3 regions of the Cytobacillus sp. BC1816 genome follow, and region 3 is predicted to be linked to each of the others. Evidence: a T-box and tRNA genes for the amino acid it is inferred to sense, from the RefSeq annotation. Region 3 holds a T-box; the other regions hold tRNA genes.
The links. The T-box of region 3 lies ahead of thrS (threonine--tRNA ligase). A T-box ahead of a tRNA ligase gene usually reads a tRNA of that ligase, here a tRNA-Thr.

Region 1 (4,503 bases), 1.5 Mb from region 3:
GGATGGAGGCCCGAACCCACGCACGTTGAAAAGTGCGGGGATGAGGTGTGGGTAGCGGAGAAATTCCAATCGAACTTGGAGATAGCTGGTTCTCTCCGAAATAGCTTTAGGGCTAGCCTCATGTAGTAAGAGTCTTGGAGGTAGAGCACTGTTTGGACTAGGGGCCCCCATCGGGTTACCGAATTCAGACAAACTCCGAATGCCAAAGACTTATCCATGGGAGTCAGACTGCGAGTGATAAGATCCGTAGTCAAGAGGGAAACAGCCCAGACCACCAGCTAAGGTCCCAAAGTATACGTTAAGTGGAAAAGGATGTGGAGTTGCTTAGACAACCAGGATGTTGGCTTAGAAGCAGCCACCATTTAAAGAGTGCGTAATAGCTCACTGGTCGAGTGACTCCGCGCCGAAAATGTACCGGGGCTAAACGTATCACCGAAGCTGTGGATTGACATCTTACGATGTCAGTGGTAGGAGAGCGTTCTAAGGGCGTTGAAGCGGGATCGCAAGGACCCGTGGAGCGCTTAGAAGTGAGAATGCCGGTATGAGTAGCGAAAGATGGGTGAGAATCCCATCCACCGAATGCCTAAGGTTTCCTGAGGAAGGCTCGTCCGCTCAGGGTTAGTCGGGACCTAAGCCGAGGCTGAAAAGCGTAGGCGATGGACAACAGGTTGATATTCCTGTACCACCTCTTTACCGTTTGAGCAATGGGGGGACGCAGGAGGATAGGGTAAGCGCGCTGCTGGATTAGCGCGTCCAAGCAGTTAGGCCGGTAACGAGGCAAATCCCGTTACCACATAGGCTGAGCTGTGACGGCGAGGGAAATTTAGTACCGAAGTTCCTGATTCCACACTGCCAAGAAAAGCCTCTAGCGAGGGAAAAGGTGCCCGTACCGCAAACCGACACAGGTAGGCGAGGAGAGAATCCTAAGGTGAGCGAGAGAACTCTCGTTAAGGAACTCGGCAAAATGACCCCGTAACTTCGGGAGAAGGGGTGCTCATTAGGGTGAATAGCCCTGATGAGCCGCAGTGAATAGGCCCAGGCGACTGTTTAGCAAAAACACAGGTCTCTGCGAAGCCGCAAGGCGAAGTATAGGGGCTGACGCCTGCCCGGTGCTGGAAGGTTAAGAGGAGAGGTTAGCGCAAGCGAAGCTTTGAATCGAAGCCCCAGTAAACGGCGGCCGTAACTATAACGGTCCTAAGGTAGCGAAATTCCTTGTCGGGTAAGTTCCGACCCGCACGAAAGGCGTAACGATCTGGGCACTGTCTCAACGAGAGACTCGGTGAAATTATAGTACCTGTGAAGATGCAGGTTACCCGCGACAGGACGGAAAGACCCCGTGGAGCTTTACTGTAGCCTGATATTGAATTTTGGTACAGCTTGTACAGGATAGGTAGGAGCCTGAGAAGCCGGAGCGCTAGCTTCGGTGGAGGCGTCGGTGGGATACTACCCTGGCTGTATTGAAATTCTAACCCGCGCCCCTTATCGGGGCGGGAGACAGTGTCAGGTGGGCAGTTTGACTGGGGCGGTCGCCTCCTAAAAAGTAACGGAGGCGCCCAAAGGTTCCCTCAGAATGGTTGGAAATCATTCGCAGAGTGTAAAGGCACAAGGGAGCTTGACTGCGAGACCTACAAGTCGAGCAGGGACGAAAGTCGGGCTTAGTGATCCGGTGGTTCCGCATGGAAGGGCCATCGCTCAACGGATAAAAGCTACCCCGGGGATAACAGGCTTATCTCCCCCAAGAGTCCACATCGACGGGGAGGTTTGGCACCTCGATGTCGGCTCATCGCATCCTGGGGCTGTAGTCGGTCCCAAGGGTTGGGCTGTTCGCCCATTAAAGCGGTACGCGAGCTGGGTTCAGAACGTCGTGAGACAGTTCGGTCCCTATCCGTCGTGGGCGCAGGAAATTTGAGAGGAGCTGTCCTTAGTACGAGAGGACCGGGATGGACGCACCGCTGGTGTACCAGTTGTCTTGCCAAAGGCATCGCTGGGTAGCTATGTGCGGAAGGGATAAGTGCTGAAAGCATCTAAGCATGAAGCCCCCCTCGAGATGAGATTTCCCATAGCGTCAAGCTAGTAAGATCCCTGAAAGATGATCAGGTTGATAGGTCAGAGGTGGAAGCGTGGCGACATGTGGAGCTGACTGATACTAATCGATCGAGGACTTAACCAAAACGAAAAGCGGAGGCGACTGTTCAACTTCGAGAGACGTTGGAGAGCCGGCCATTCAAATCCTGGTTTTGGGATTTGGAGGGACGGATCGAAACGGCCGAGAAGTTAGGAGCCGAAGCTAGACAAGTCATTGGTGAATACTCGGCAAATGCTTCTTCATACATTATCTAGTTTTGAGGGAATGAAAAATATGAAATTTCCTCTTGAAAAATCTTAAAAAGACGGTATAATAAAACTTGTCTTTGAAAAATAGTCTGGTGGCGATAGCGAGAAGGTCACACCCGTTCCCATACCGAACACGGAAGTTAAGCTTCTCAGCGCCAATGGTAGTTAGGGGCTGTCCCCTTGTGAGAGTAGGACGCTGCCGGGCGTTAATAATGGAGGATTAGCTCAGCTGGGAGAGCATCTGCCTTACAAGCAGAGGGTCGGCGGTTCGATCCCGTCATCCTCCACCATTAATTTAAATGTACAAGCTGCCGGTGTAGCTCAATTGGTAGAGCAACTGACTTGTAATCAGTAGGTTGGGGGTTCAAGTCCTCTCGCCGGCACCACTTCAATTCTTTTAGAAAATAAAGCCATTCAAGCTTTAGGAAGTCTCATAAAAGTATGAGCCATTAGCTCAGTCGGTAGAGCATCTGACTTTTAATCAGAGGGTCGAAGGTTCGAGTCCTTCATGGCTCACCATTTTAATTTCATATTGCGGGTGTGGCGGAATTGGCAGACGCACCAGACTTAGGATCTGGCGCCGCAAGGCGTGGGGGTTCGACTCCCTTCACCCGCACCATTCTTTATGCGGAAGTAGTTCAGTGGTAGAACATCACCTTGCCAAGGTGGGGGTCGCGGGTTCGAATCCCGTCTTCCGCTCCATTTATTGCCGGGGTGGCGGAACTGGCAGACGCACAGGACTTAAAATCCTGCGGTAGGTGACTACCGTACCGGTTCGATTCCGGTCCTCGGCACCAGTAGAATTTAATAATGCGCCCGTAGCTCAATTGGATAGAGCGTTTGACTACGGATCAAAAGGTTAGGGGTTCGACTCCTCTCGGGCGCGCCATTATATACGGGGAGTAGCTCAGCTTGGTAGAGCACTTGGTTTGGGACCAAGGGGTCGCAGGTTCGAATCCTGTCTTCCCGACCATTTAATACTGGGGCCTTAGCTCAGCTGGGAGAGCGCCTGCTTTGCACGCAGGAGGTCAGCGGTTCGATCCCGCTAGGCTCCACCATGAATATTTTAACATTTCGGCGGTGTAGCTCAGCTGGCTAGAGCGTACGGTTCATACCCGTGAGGTCGGGGGTTCGATCCCCTCCGCCGCTACCATTTCATTCATCGATGCTGGACCTTTAGCTCAGCTGGTTAGAGCAGACGGCTCATAACCGTCCGGTCGTAGGTTCGAGTCCTACAAGGTCCACCATTTTCATTTATACGGAGGAATACCCAAGTCCGGCTGAAGGGATCGGTCTTGAAAACCGACAGGCGGGTCAAACCGCGCAGGGGTTCGAATCCCCTTTCCTCCTCCATAATATTATTGTCGCGGGGTGGAGCAGTCCGGTAGCTCGTCGGGCTCATAACCCGAAGGTCGCAGGTTCAAATCCTGCCCCCGCAATCTGGTCCGGTAGTTCAGTTGGTTAGAATGCCTGCCTGTCACGCAGGAGGTCGCGGGTTCGAGTCCCGTCCGGACCGCCATTTCTACAAAAAAATTAATAATATGGCTCAGTAGCTCAGTCGGTAGAGCAAAGGACTGAAAATCCTTGTGTCGGCGGTTCGATTCCGTCCTGAGCCACCATTTTAGAACCCTATGCGGGTGTAGTTTAGTGGTAAAACCTCAGCCTTCCAAGCTGATGATGAGGGTTCGATTCCCTTCACCCGCTCCAAAATGGGCCTATAGCTCAGCTGGTTAGAGCGCACGCCTGATAAGCGTGAGGTCGATGGTTCGAGTCCATTTAGGCCCACCATTTTATATTATTGTTCCGCAGTAGCTCAGTGGTAGAGCATTCGGCTGTTAACCGAACGGTCGTAGGTTCGAATCCTACCTGCGGAGCCATATATGGGGAAGTACTCAAGTGGCTGAAGAGGCGCCCCTGCTAAGGGTGTAGGTCGGGTAACCGGCGCGAGGGTTCAAATCCCTCCTTCTCCGCCATATTATTGGCCCCTTGGTCAAGCGGTTAAGACACCGCCCTTTCACGGCGGTAACACGGGTTCGAATCCCGTAGGGGTCATACAAAAAAGCTGTCAACAATTTGTTGGCAGCTTTTTTGTTGTCTTTTCTGTTCCAGCTTACCCTCGGTTAGTTGCTTCTCTGTTTTTTAATCAAACATCTCTTCTTCCTTACTTAA
Region 2 (4,503 bases), 420 kb from region 3:
AATTTAGTACCGAAGTTCCTGATTCCACACTGCCAAGAAAAGCCTCTAGCGAGGGAAAAGGTGCCCGTACCGCAAACCGACACAGGTAGGCGAGGAGAGAATCCTAAGGTGAGCGAGAGAACTCTCGTTAAGGAACTCGGCAAAATGACCCCGTAACTTCGGGAGAAGGGGTGCTCATTAGGGTGAATAGCCCTGATGAGCCGCAGTGAATAGGCCCAGGCGACTGTTTAGCAAAAACACAGGTCTCTGCGAAGCCGCAAGGCGAAGTATAGGGGCTGACGCCTGCCCGGTGCTGGAAGGTTAAGAGGAGAGGTTAGCGCAAGCGAAGCTTTGAATCGAAGCCCCAGTAAACGGCGGCCGTAACTATAACGGTCCTAAGGTAGCGAAATTCCTTGTCGGGTAAGTTCCGACCCGCACGAAAGGCGTAACGATCTGGGCACTGTCTCAACGAGAGACTCGGTGAAATTATAGTACCTGTGAAGATGCAGGTTACCCGCGACAGGACGGAAAGACCCCGTGGAGCTTTACTGTAGCCTGATATTGAATTTTGGTACAGCTTGTACAGGATAGGTAGGAGCCTGAGAAGCCGGAGCGCTAGCTTCGGTGGAGGCGTCGGTGGGATACTACCCTGGCTGTATTGAAATTCTAACCCGCGCCCCTTATCGGGGCGGGAGACAGTGTCAGGTGGGCAGTTTGACTGGGGCGGTCGCCTCCTAAAAAGTAACGGAGGCGCCCAAAGGTTCCCTCAGAATGGTTGGAAATCATTCGCAGAGTGTAAAGGCACAAGGGAGCTTGACTGCGAGACCTACAAGTCGAGCAGGGACGAAAGTCGGGCTTAGTGATCCGGTGGTTCCGCATGGAAGGGCCATCGCTCAACGGATAAAAGCTACCCCGGGGATAACAGGCTTATCTCCCCCAAGAGTCCACATCGACGGGGAGGTTTGGCACCTCGATGTCGGCTCATCGCATCCTGGGGCTGTAGTCGGTCCCAAGGGTTGGGCTGTTCGCCCATTAAAGCGGTACGCGAGCTGGGTTCAGAACGTCGTGAGACAGTTCGGTCCCTATCCGTCGTGGGCGCAGGAAATTTGAGAGGAGCTGTCCTTAGTACGAGAGGACCGGGATGGACGCACCGCTGGTGTACCAGTTGTCTTGCCAAAGGCATCGCTGGGTAGCTATGTGCGGAAGGGATAAGTGCTGAAAGCATCTAAGCATGAAGCCCCCCTCGAGATGAGATTTCCCATAGCGTCAAGCTAGTAAGATCCCTGAAAGATGATCAGGTTGATAGGTCAGAGGTGGAAGCGTGGCGACATGTGGAGCTGACTGATACTAATCGATCGAGGACTTAACCACATTGGTGAATTCTCGGCATATGCTTCTTCATGCATTATCTAGTTTTGAGGGAACGAGAAAATGAAATTTCCTCTTGAAAAAAACACCAAAAGAAAGTATAATCATACTTGTCTTTTGAAAATAGTCTGGTGGCGATGGCGAGAAGGTCACACCCGTTCCCATACCGAACACGGAAGTTAAGCTTCTCAGCGCCGATGGTAGTTAGGGGCTGTCCCCTTGTGAGAGTAGGACGCTGCCGGGCTGTTTACTAAAATACCAATTTTCCGCAGTAGCTCAGTGGTAGAGCATTCGGCTGTTAACCGAACGGTCGCAGGTTCGAATCCTGCCTGCGGAGCCATTTTCATAAAGCCCCTTTTGGGAATTATGAGCTGTTGCTTCCATAGCTCAGCAGGTAGAGCACTTCCATGGTAAGGAAGAGGTCACCGGTTCGAGCCCGGTTGGAAGCTCTTTTAATTTAGACAACTAGAGTACTAGGCCCCTTGGTCAAGCGGTTAAGACACCGCCCTTTCACGGCGGTAACACGGGTTCGAATCCCGTAGGGGTCACCATAATGGAGGATTAGCTCAGCTGGGAGAGCATCTGCCTTACAAGCAGAGGGTCGGCGGTTCGATCCCGTCATCCTCCACCATTAATTTAAATGTACAAGCTGCCGGTGTAGCTCAATTGGTAGAGCAACTGACTTGTAATCAGTAGGTTGGGGGTTCAAGTCCTCTCGCCGGCACCATCTTGTTTTATAGATGGAGGGGTAGCGAAGTGGCTAAACGCGGCGGACTGTAAATCCGCTCCTTCGGGTTCGGCAGTTCGAATCTGCCCCCCTCCACCACTTATTTTTAATAAAAACACAAAAAACTGGACAAGATATGAATGTCCTTTTTATTTTGTCATTATTGGGCTATAGCCAAGCGGTAAGGCACCGGACTTTGACTCCGTCACTCGCAGGTTCGAATCCTGCTAGCCCAGCCAATTTCGAGCCATTAGCTCAGTCGGTAGAGCATCTGACTTTTAATCAGAGGGTCGAAGGTTCGAGTCCTTCATGGCTCACTTTATAGAAAAACACAGACCTTGGGAATCGATTCCTGAAGGTCTTACTTTTCATATAAATATGTTTGCGGAAGTAGTTCAGTGGTAGAACATCACCTTGCCAAGGTGGGGGTCGCGGGTTCGAATCCCGTCTTCCGCTCCAAATAAATGGGGCCTTAGCTCAGCTGGGAGAGCGCCTGCTTTGCACGCAGGAGGTCAGCGGTTCGATCCCGCTAGGCTCCACCATTATACATCATACGACAATCCTTAAACCATCATGGTTTAGGGATTTTTTATTTCTCATCATTAGAGGTGAACACCTGGTTGTTAGGACTTTCTTCCCCGGAAACCGCATATATATACACGATTTTGTCGAGTTGAGTCATGTGTTTGAAAGCGGTTAAAATATGAGTATGAAGGGAAAGGGAGGACTTTACTATGAAAAGACAGAAATTATCGATAATTGGAATGCCGATGGATCTTGGCCAGATGAGACGCGGTGTGGACATGGGGCCAAGTGCGATCCGATATGCCGGTGTAAATGAACGATTAAAGTGTTTATTCGAAGAAATCCATGACCAGGGCGATATTGCCATCGGCCGTCCAGAAGTTCAAATCGATCCAAATTCAAATCTTAGAAACTTGGACCTTATTGCTGAAAAGACAGAAAAACTAGGCGAAGAAGTTGATAAAGCAATAGAAAGCGGTTCTTTTCCATTAGTACTGGGCGGCGATCACAGCATCGCAATCGGAACCTTGGCCGGTGTTTCGAAGCACTATAAAAATCTTGGGGTAATCTGGTATGATGCCCACGGTGATTTAAATACAGCTGAAACTTCACCATCAGGGAACATACACGGTATGCCTCTTGCAGTAAGCCTGGGAATTGGCCACCCGCTTTTAACCAATGTAGGGGGATATGCTCCAAAGGTTAAGCCAGAGAATATTGTCATTATTGGGGCAAGATCTTTGGATGAAGGAGAGCGGGAGCTTATTAAGGAAAGAGGCATTAAAGTATACACCATGCACGAAATCGACCGGATTGGGATGACAAAGGTCATGGAGGAGTCTATTACATACTTAAAAGAAAGAAATACAGATGGTGTTCATCTGTCTTTAGATTTGGATGGACTGGATCCGCATGATGCCCCTGGTGTTGGAACTCCAGTTATTGGAGGTATCAGCTACCGTGAAAGCCACTTGGCCATGGAGATGCTTGCAGAATCGCAGATCATTACATCGGCTGAATTTGTAGAGGTTAACCCAATTTTGGATGACAAAAACAAAACAGCTACTGTGGCAGTCGCGCTTATGGGTTCATTATTTGGCGAGAAGCTTCTATAATAATAGAAAAATAAAAATGAGCAGAACGTATACAAGTTCTGCTCATTTTTTTGCTGTAAGTGTATAATATTTATTTAGAAGCTGATCGAGTTTCGTGCTCGTATCAACTACCAAGTGGTCTGTAAAAGAAGCGGAAGCTGTTAACTGAATCATTCTTGATCTGCAATCCTCAATATCTCTCAATAATTCCTTAACACACACCGTAACCAACCCTTTTCGATTAATTTAGTACTTTTATACCCTAAAAGGAAAAAAATAAACCAGAATAAGTAAAAATTTGCTAATATAGAAATTGAATGTTTTTTAATTAAAATGAAACCTTTTCCGCTATCGATTCGTATTATCGATTAGCCGCACTGGAGCGGAGGTAAAAAAATGGAGACAATCGTAAAGAAGAGGATAAAGCAAGTATTAAAAGGCGACCAGGATGCTTATGCTGAAGTTGTTGAAATATACAAAGATAAAGTTTTTCAGATTTGCTACAGAATGCTGGGAAACAGGCATGAGGCAGAGGATATCGCACAGGAGGCTTTCTTAAGAGCCTATGTTAACATTGCCAGCTTTAATATTGACTTGAAATTTTCCACGTGGCTCTATCGGATTGCCACTAACCTTTGTATAGACAGAATCAGAAAAAAGAAGCCTGATTATTATCTGGATGCAGAGGTCGCAGGAACGGATGGACTGAACATGTATTCTCAAATTGCTTCAGATGCGAGGCTGCCGGAGGAAGATGTTGAAAGCCTGGAACTGCAGGAAACAATCCAAAGGGAAATATCGAAGCTTCCG
Region 3 (4,503 bases):
AGTGGTCTTAAGATGACTTTTATGTCAGTGGGCATTTCAAAATCCTGCTGTGCTTGTTTTAAATAATGATACATAGCTTTCCCGCCTGTTGAATTGGCAGAGTGAACAGTTATGCGATTCGCAAATAACTGTTTTTGAACCATTATATGAACAAGCATAAGACCATTTCTCGATTTGCTAACTAAATCATGGTCTAAAGACAAGTGGTCAATTTCAAAGGTCTGAAGCAAATGGATACACTCATCGATGGTCTCAACTAATACATGACCATCAGGCGCTTTCCGATAATCATCCAGGAATACGCTTATTTTCTCCAATTTTTATCCCCCTTTCGAAGGGGTGACTAAGAATAGTCAAGTTGACCCTAAGGATTTGGTTCATGTTTCATTGTAACATATATATGTAAGCAAAGATACCAAAGAGGGATTATTTGGAAGAAACCGAACATCACCTATCTGTTTTAAAAGATAGTGTCAGCAGGTAATTGCTTTTAAGGATGGCAGCAGAGATTTCCTTCGCCCTTTTCAAGAGCTGATTTTAAACTGTCCAGTACACCTGACCAAGCCATTTGATGCCAGTTAATCGCTTCAATCCAATCATCATGATCCTTAAATCCCCTATGTTCAACGACCACTTTTGCTGAATCTTCATTGATTGCCTGGAAACTTACATGTACAGTTGTTAATTCATCCTCGTTATTCATTAAATCCTCAAATTGGTCTGGGCCTTTCCAGGTGAACTCAAGCCCATTTTCAGTAATAAGCTTATTGATTTTGCAGCCCTTCGTGCTCATGCCCGTACTATTGCCGGGAATAAAATAAAGCTCATAAGCTCCGCCTTCCTTAGCTTCTATTTTCGCTTCAGGTGCAAACCATTCAGATACCCTATCTGAGATTGTCTAAGCGAGCCATACCAGATTCAGTGGTGAATTGATTGTTGTCTCATTAATAATGGCTTTCTCATTTGCCGTGGTTTTCAAAAAAATCCTCTCCCAAGTGTAAAATTATTACATTTAAATAGTAAAATTATTTTGAAAATTAGGATATGATTAATAGGAGAAAATTCGGAGAGATTTTGTAAAAGAATAAGAAAGCCCAAAAGGAATAGATTCCTTCTGAGCTTGAAAGATTTACCTGCCGCCGTTTATTTCATTAATAAAATGCTCAATTACTTCCTCAATGCTCATCACATCGATATTTCCCACTTTACGTTTTCTCAGTGACAGGGATTGCTGCTCCATTTCTTTATCACCAATCACCAGCATGCAGGGAACTCTCTGTTTTTCGGCTTCCCTGATCTTGAGTCCCATTTTCTCTGTTCTGAAGTCGGCTTCCGCACGGATTCCTGCTTCTTCCAATTGTGATTTCACATATTCTGCATATTCTGCATGGGCATCTGAGATGGGAATGATTTTTGCTTGAACCGGTGACAGCCACACTGGAAAATCCCCTGCGAAGTGCTCAATTAGAATGGCCATGAATCGTTCAACGGAACCAAAGATGGCCCTATGAATCATAATGGGAAGATGAAGTTTGTTATCTTCACCAACATAAGCACAATTAAACTTTTGCGGCATTTGAAAATCCAGCTGGACAGTACCGCATTGCCAGCTTCTGCCGAGAGAATCCAATATATGAAAATCAATTTTCGGCCCGTAAAACGCCCCATCACCAGGATTAATCTGGTAGTTAACTCCTTGGTTTTTCAAAACAGATTCCAAGGCCCCTTCAGCACGTTCCCACATTTCCTGTGATCCCATGTATTCCTCTGGGCGTGTTGAAAGTTCAACTTTATAGTCAAAACCAAAATGGGAGTAGAACTCATCAATTAGGACAAGTATTTTATCAATCTCGGCTTCAATCTGATCAGACCTCACAAATAAATGGGCATCATCTTGAGTGAACGACCGAACTCTTAACAATCCATTTAAAGAACCTGAGAGTTCGTGTCTATGGACTAATCCCAGTTCCGCATAGCGGAGAGGCAATTCCCGGTAGCTTCTCCGTTTGCTGTTGAAAACCAATATCGCACCCGGGCAGTTCATGGGCTTTATCGCATAATTTTGTTCATCCACATTTGAGAAATACATATTTTCATGATAATGATCCCAATGGCCGGATTGTTCCCAAAGTTCCTGTTTCATCATAATCGGTGTCTTAATTTCCTGATAGCCTGCACGGTGGTGTTTTCTTCTCCAGTAACTTTCAAGTTCATTTCGCATCACCATTCCATTTGGCAGGAAAAAAGGCATTCCCGGGGCTTCCTCCATGGATGTGAAAAGTTCCAGCTCTTGACCTAACTTTCTATGATTTATTTTTTCTGCTTCCATTTCAATTCCTCCTGATTATTAGTTATAAAAAAAGACCACACTCCTCCCAAACATAGGGACGAGTGTGGTCGTGGTGCCACCCTAATTTCACAAAGCAATCGAAAGACTGTTTTATGCTCAAAAAGATAACGGATTCCCCGATTATGGATACTCTGATCTAAATCATTCCCCATAATAGCTCCAAGGCGGTAAATCATTCCCATTTCTTCAGGGCTTGCAGCCGGTGACCCTGATCTCTGGAAAGAAAATAAAGAAAGATTCATGTCCTTATCAACGCTAACTATATAGTTTTAATAAAAATAAATAGCCGCACTCATCCCAGTAAAAGGGACGAGTGCGGCCGTGGTTCCACCCTAATTCCATAAAGCATTTGGAAAGACTGCTTTATGCTCAAAAAGATAACGGATTCTCCGATTATGGATACTCTGATCGAGATCATTTCCCCATAATAGCTCCAAGGCGGTAAACCATTCCATTTCTTCAGGGCTTGCAGCCGGTGACCCTGATCTATGAAAAGAAAATAAAGAAAGATTCATGTCCTTATCAACGCTAACTATATAGTTTTAAATAAATAAAAAACGCACCCATCCCAGCAAAAGGGACGAGTGCGGTCGTGGTGCCACCCTAATTCCATAAAGCATGCCGAAAGACTGCTTTATGCTCAAAAAGATAACGGATTTCCCGATTATAGATACTCTGATTAGATCATTTCCCCATAATAGCTCCAAGGCGGTAAACCAATCCCAATTCTTCAGGGCTTACAGCCGGAGGCCCTGATCTCTGGAAAGAAAACAAAGAAAGATTCGTGTCCTTTTCATAGCTCATATTGATATTTTTACTGATTTTAATACACAATTTGGAAAAGGTCAAGAGAGTTAATAAAACTTTTAGACTCTAATGAAACAATCCCGATTCCTTCGATTTTTTCATCAGCGCTTTTGTTTTTCTGCTTAATGGCTCTTTTAGGAAGGTTCCAATTAATAGTGCAATGATACCGAATAGCGTCAGGACCAGGAGGTCTCTGTATACTCTCTCCCAAACAATGCCTCCAACAGCTTCTCTCATTAGATCAATGGCATAAGAGAAGGGCAGGAAGGGGTGGATGGTTTGGAAAAATTCCGGAAGCAAGGCGGTCGGATAGGTTCCGCCTGCACCCGCTATCTGAAGCACCAGCAAGACAATCGCCATGGCCTTTCCGACATCGCCAAATACAGATACTAATGTATAAACAATTAATATAAACACTAAACTGCTTATCAGTCCAAACAGGATAAACCACATAGGTGCCGCCACATCCACTCCCAGAATGATGATATCCCCTATTGTCACTACAAGGGTTTGAGCAAATCCAATGCTTAGGAAGGTGAGCAGTTTGCCGTAATAAATTTGTTTTCCAGTAAAGTCTTCAGGATGATGGACATCTGTAGCTAAAAGGGAAATTAATAGAAGGGCACCTACCCATATCGCAAGTACGGTATAAAAAGGAGTCATGCCTGTTCCGTAATTTTGGATTGGGAATAGGCTGTTTTTATTGAGCTGAACAGGTTCCTCGAAGAAACCCTTCTCTGCTTCGGGGTCATTTTGCAGCAGCTCAATGATCTCGCTGATGTCTGTCTCGCCCTGAATGTCCCGAATCCGATCGGCTAATTGATTAATCTTTTCGCTTACATATGGAAACTCTCCAATAATGTGCTTAAGCGTTTTTTCTCCTTCACCTAAGTTCCCCTCTGTATTAGCAAGGATTTTTTCGATTTCAGGCATGGCAGATTGTATTTCAGTCAGGATATTCCTGGCATTGCTCAATGTTTCCTTGGCGCTGGCCACTTCCTGGTTGATGGCTGGCCGGATGTTTTCATTATATTCTTTAACGAATGCGTCAATCCTGCCTGCAGTTGCAGCTGAATTTTCCTGAAGCCGGGTGATTAAATCATCCGCTTCCTGCTGCTTGTCTGAAAGAAAGGCATTGACCTTTTGTCCGTTTTCCTGGATTGCCTGCAGCTCCTGTTTTAATAAAGCTAATTGTTCCAGAGCCTGATTGATTTGTTCCTGATTCTGGCTTGTGCCTTGTTCCTTATTGGATTCCTGCAGCTGCTTTAGTGCTGTTTCGATTGTTTCGATATTCTGAAGCGAACCCGCTATCTGCCCATTGATTTGATTACTAATTTCCTTTCCCT

Region 1: it has a tRNA-Thr gene. The T-box ahead of thrS (threonine--tRNA ligase) is inferred to sense a tRNA for this amino acid. The anticodon was not compared.
Region 2: it has a tRNA-Thr gene. The T-box ahead of thrS (threonine--tRNA ligase) is inferred to sense a tRNA for this amino acid. The anticodon was not compared.

What each region holds. Positions count from the first base shown of each region.
Region 1 is NZ_CP195611.1:4,451,202-4,455,704, reverse strand. It holds rRNA gene ACR42H_RS22645 (23S ribosomal RNA) at 1-2,170, shown strand, start outside; rRNA gene rrf (5S ribosomal RNA) at 2,423-2,539, shown strand; tRNA gene ACR42H_RS22635 (tRNA-Val) at 2,549-2,624, shown strand; tRNA gene ACR42H_RS22630 (tRNA-Thr) at 2,645-2,720, shown strand; tRNA gene ACR42H_RS22625 (tRNA-Lys) at 2,778-2,853, shown strand; tRNA gene ACR42H_RS22620 (tRNA-Leu) at 2,869-2,953, shown strand; tRNA gene ACR42H_RS22615 (tRNA-Gly) at 2,962-3,036, shown strand; tRNA gene ACR42H_RS22610 (tRNA-Leu) at 3,043-3,131, shown strand; tRNA gene ACR42H_RS22605 (tRNA-Arg) at 3,147-3,223, shown strand; tRNA gene ACR42H_RS22600 (tRNA-Pro) at 3,231-3,307, shown strand; tRNA gene ACR42H_RS22595 (tRNA-Ala) at 3,317-3,392, shown strand; tRNA gene ACR42H_RS22590 (tRNA-Met) at 3,411-3,487, shown strand; tRNA gene ACR42H_RS22585 (tRNA-Ile) at 3,505-3,581, shown strand; tRNA gene ACR42H_RS22580 (tRNA-Ser) at 3,595-3,687, shown strand; tRNA gene ACR42H_RS22575 (tRNA-Met) at 3,700-3,773, shown strand; tRNA gene ACR42H_RS22570 (tRNA-Asp) at 3,777-3,853, shown strand; tRNA gene ACR42H_RS22565 (tRNA-Phe) at 3,878-3,953, shown strand; tRNA gene ACR42H_RS22560 (tRNA-Gly) at 3,968-4,041, shown strand; tRNA gene ACR42H_RS22555 (tRNA-Ile) at 4,046-4,122, shown strand; tRNA gene ACR42H_RS22550 (tRNA-Asn) at 4,137-4,211, shown strand; tRNA gene ACR42H_RS22545 (tRNA-Ser) at 4,217-4,307, shown strand; tRNA gene ACR42H_RS22540 (tRNA-Glu) at 4,315-4,386, shown strand; gene ACR42H_RS22535 (hypothetical protein) at 4,474-4,503, opposite strand, start outside.
Region 2 is NZ_CP195611.1:174,689-179,191, forward strand. It holds rRNA gene ACR42H_RS00950 (23S ribosomal RNA) at 1-1,350, shown strand, start outside; rRNA gene rrf (5S ribosomal RNA) at 1,475-1,591, shown strand; tRNA gene ACR42H_RS00960 (tRNA-Asn) at 1,613-1,687, shown strand; tRNA gene ACR42H_RS00965 (tRNA-Thr) at 1,724-1,796, shown strand; tRNA gene ACR42H_RS00970 (tRNA-Glu) at 1,824-1,898, shown strand; tRNA gene ACR42H_RS00975 (tRNA-Val) at 1,903-1,978, shown strand; tRNA gene ACR42H_RS00980 (tRNA-Thr) at 1,999-2,074, shown strand; tRNA gene ACR42H_RS00985 (tRNA-Tyr) at 2,090-2,173, shown strand; tRNA gene ACR42H_RS00990 (tRNA-Gln) at 2,239-2,313, shown strand; tRNA gene ACR42H_RS00995 (tRNA-Lys) at 2,319-2,391, shown strand; tRNA gene ACR42H_RS01000 (tRNA-Gly) at 2,459-2,533, shown strand; tRNA gene ACR42H_RS01005 (tRNA-Ala) at 2,541-2,616, shown strand; gene rocF (arginase) at 2,809-3,714, shown strand; gene ACR42H_RS01015 (aspartyl-phosphate phosphatase Spo0E family protein) at 3,757-3,915, opposite strand; gene sigW (RNA polymerase sigma factor SigW) at 4,090-4,503, shown strand, end outside.
Region 3 is NZ_CP195611.1:594,389-598,891, forward strand. It holds gene ACR42H_RS03245 (cyclic-phosphate processing receiver domain-containing protein) at 1-317, opposite strand, end outside; partial or broken gene ACR42H_RS03250 (SRPBCC family protein) at 491-979, opposite strand; gene thrS (threonine--tRNA ligase) at 1,130-2,329, opposite strand; T-box leader at 2,381-2,612, opposite strand; T-box leader at 2,924-3,156, opposite strand; gene ACR42H_RS03260 (YhgE/Pip family protein) at 3,224-4,503, opposite strand, start outside.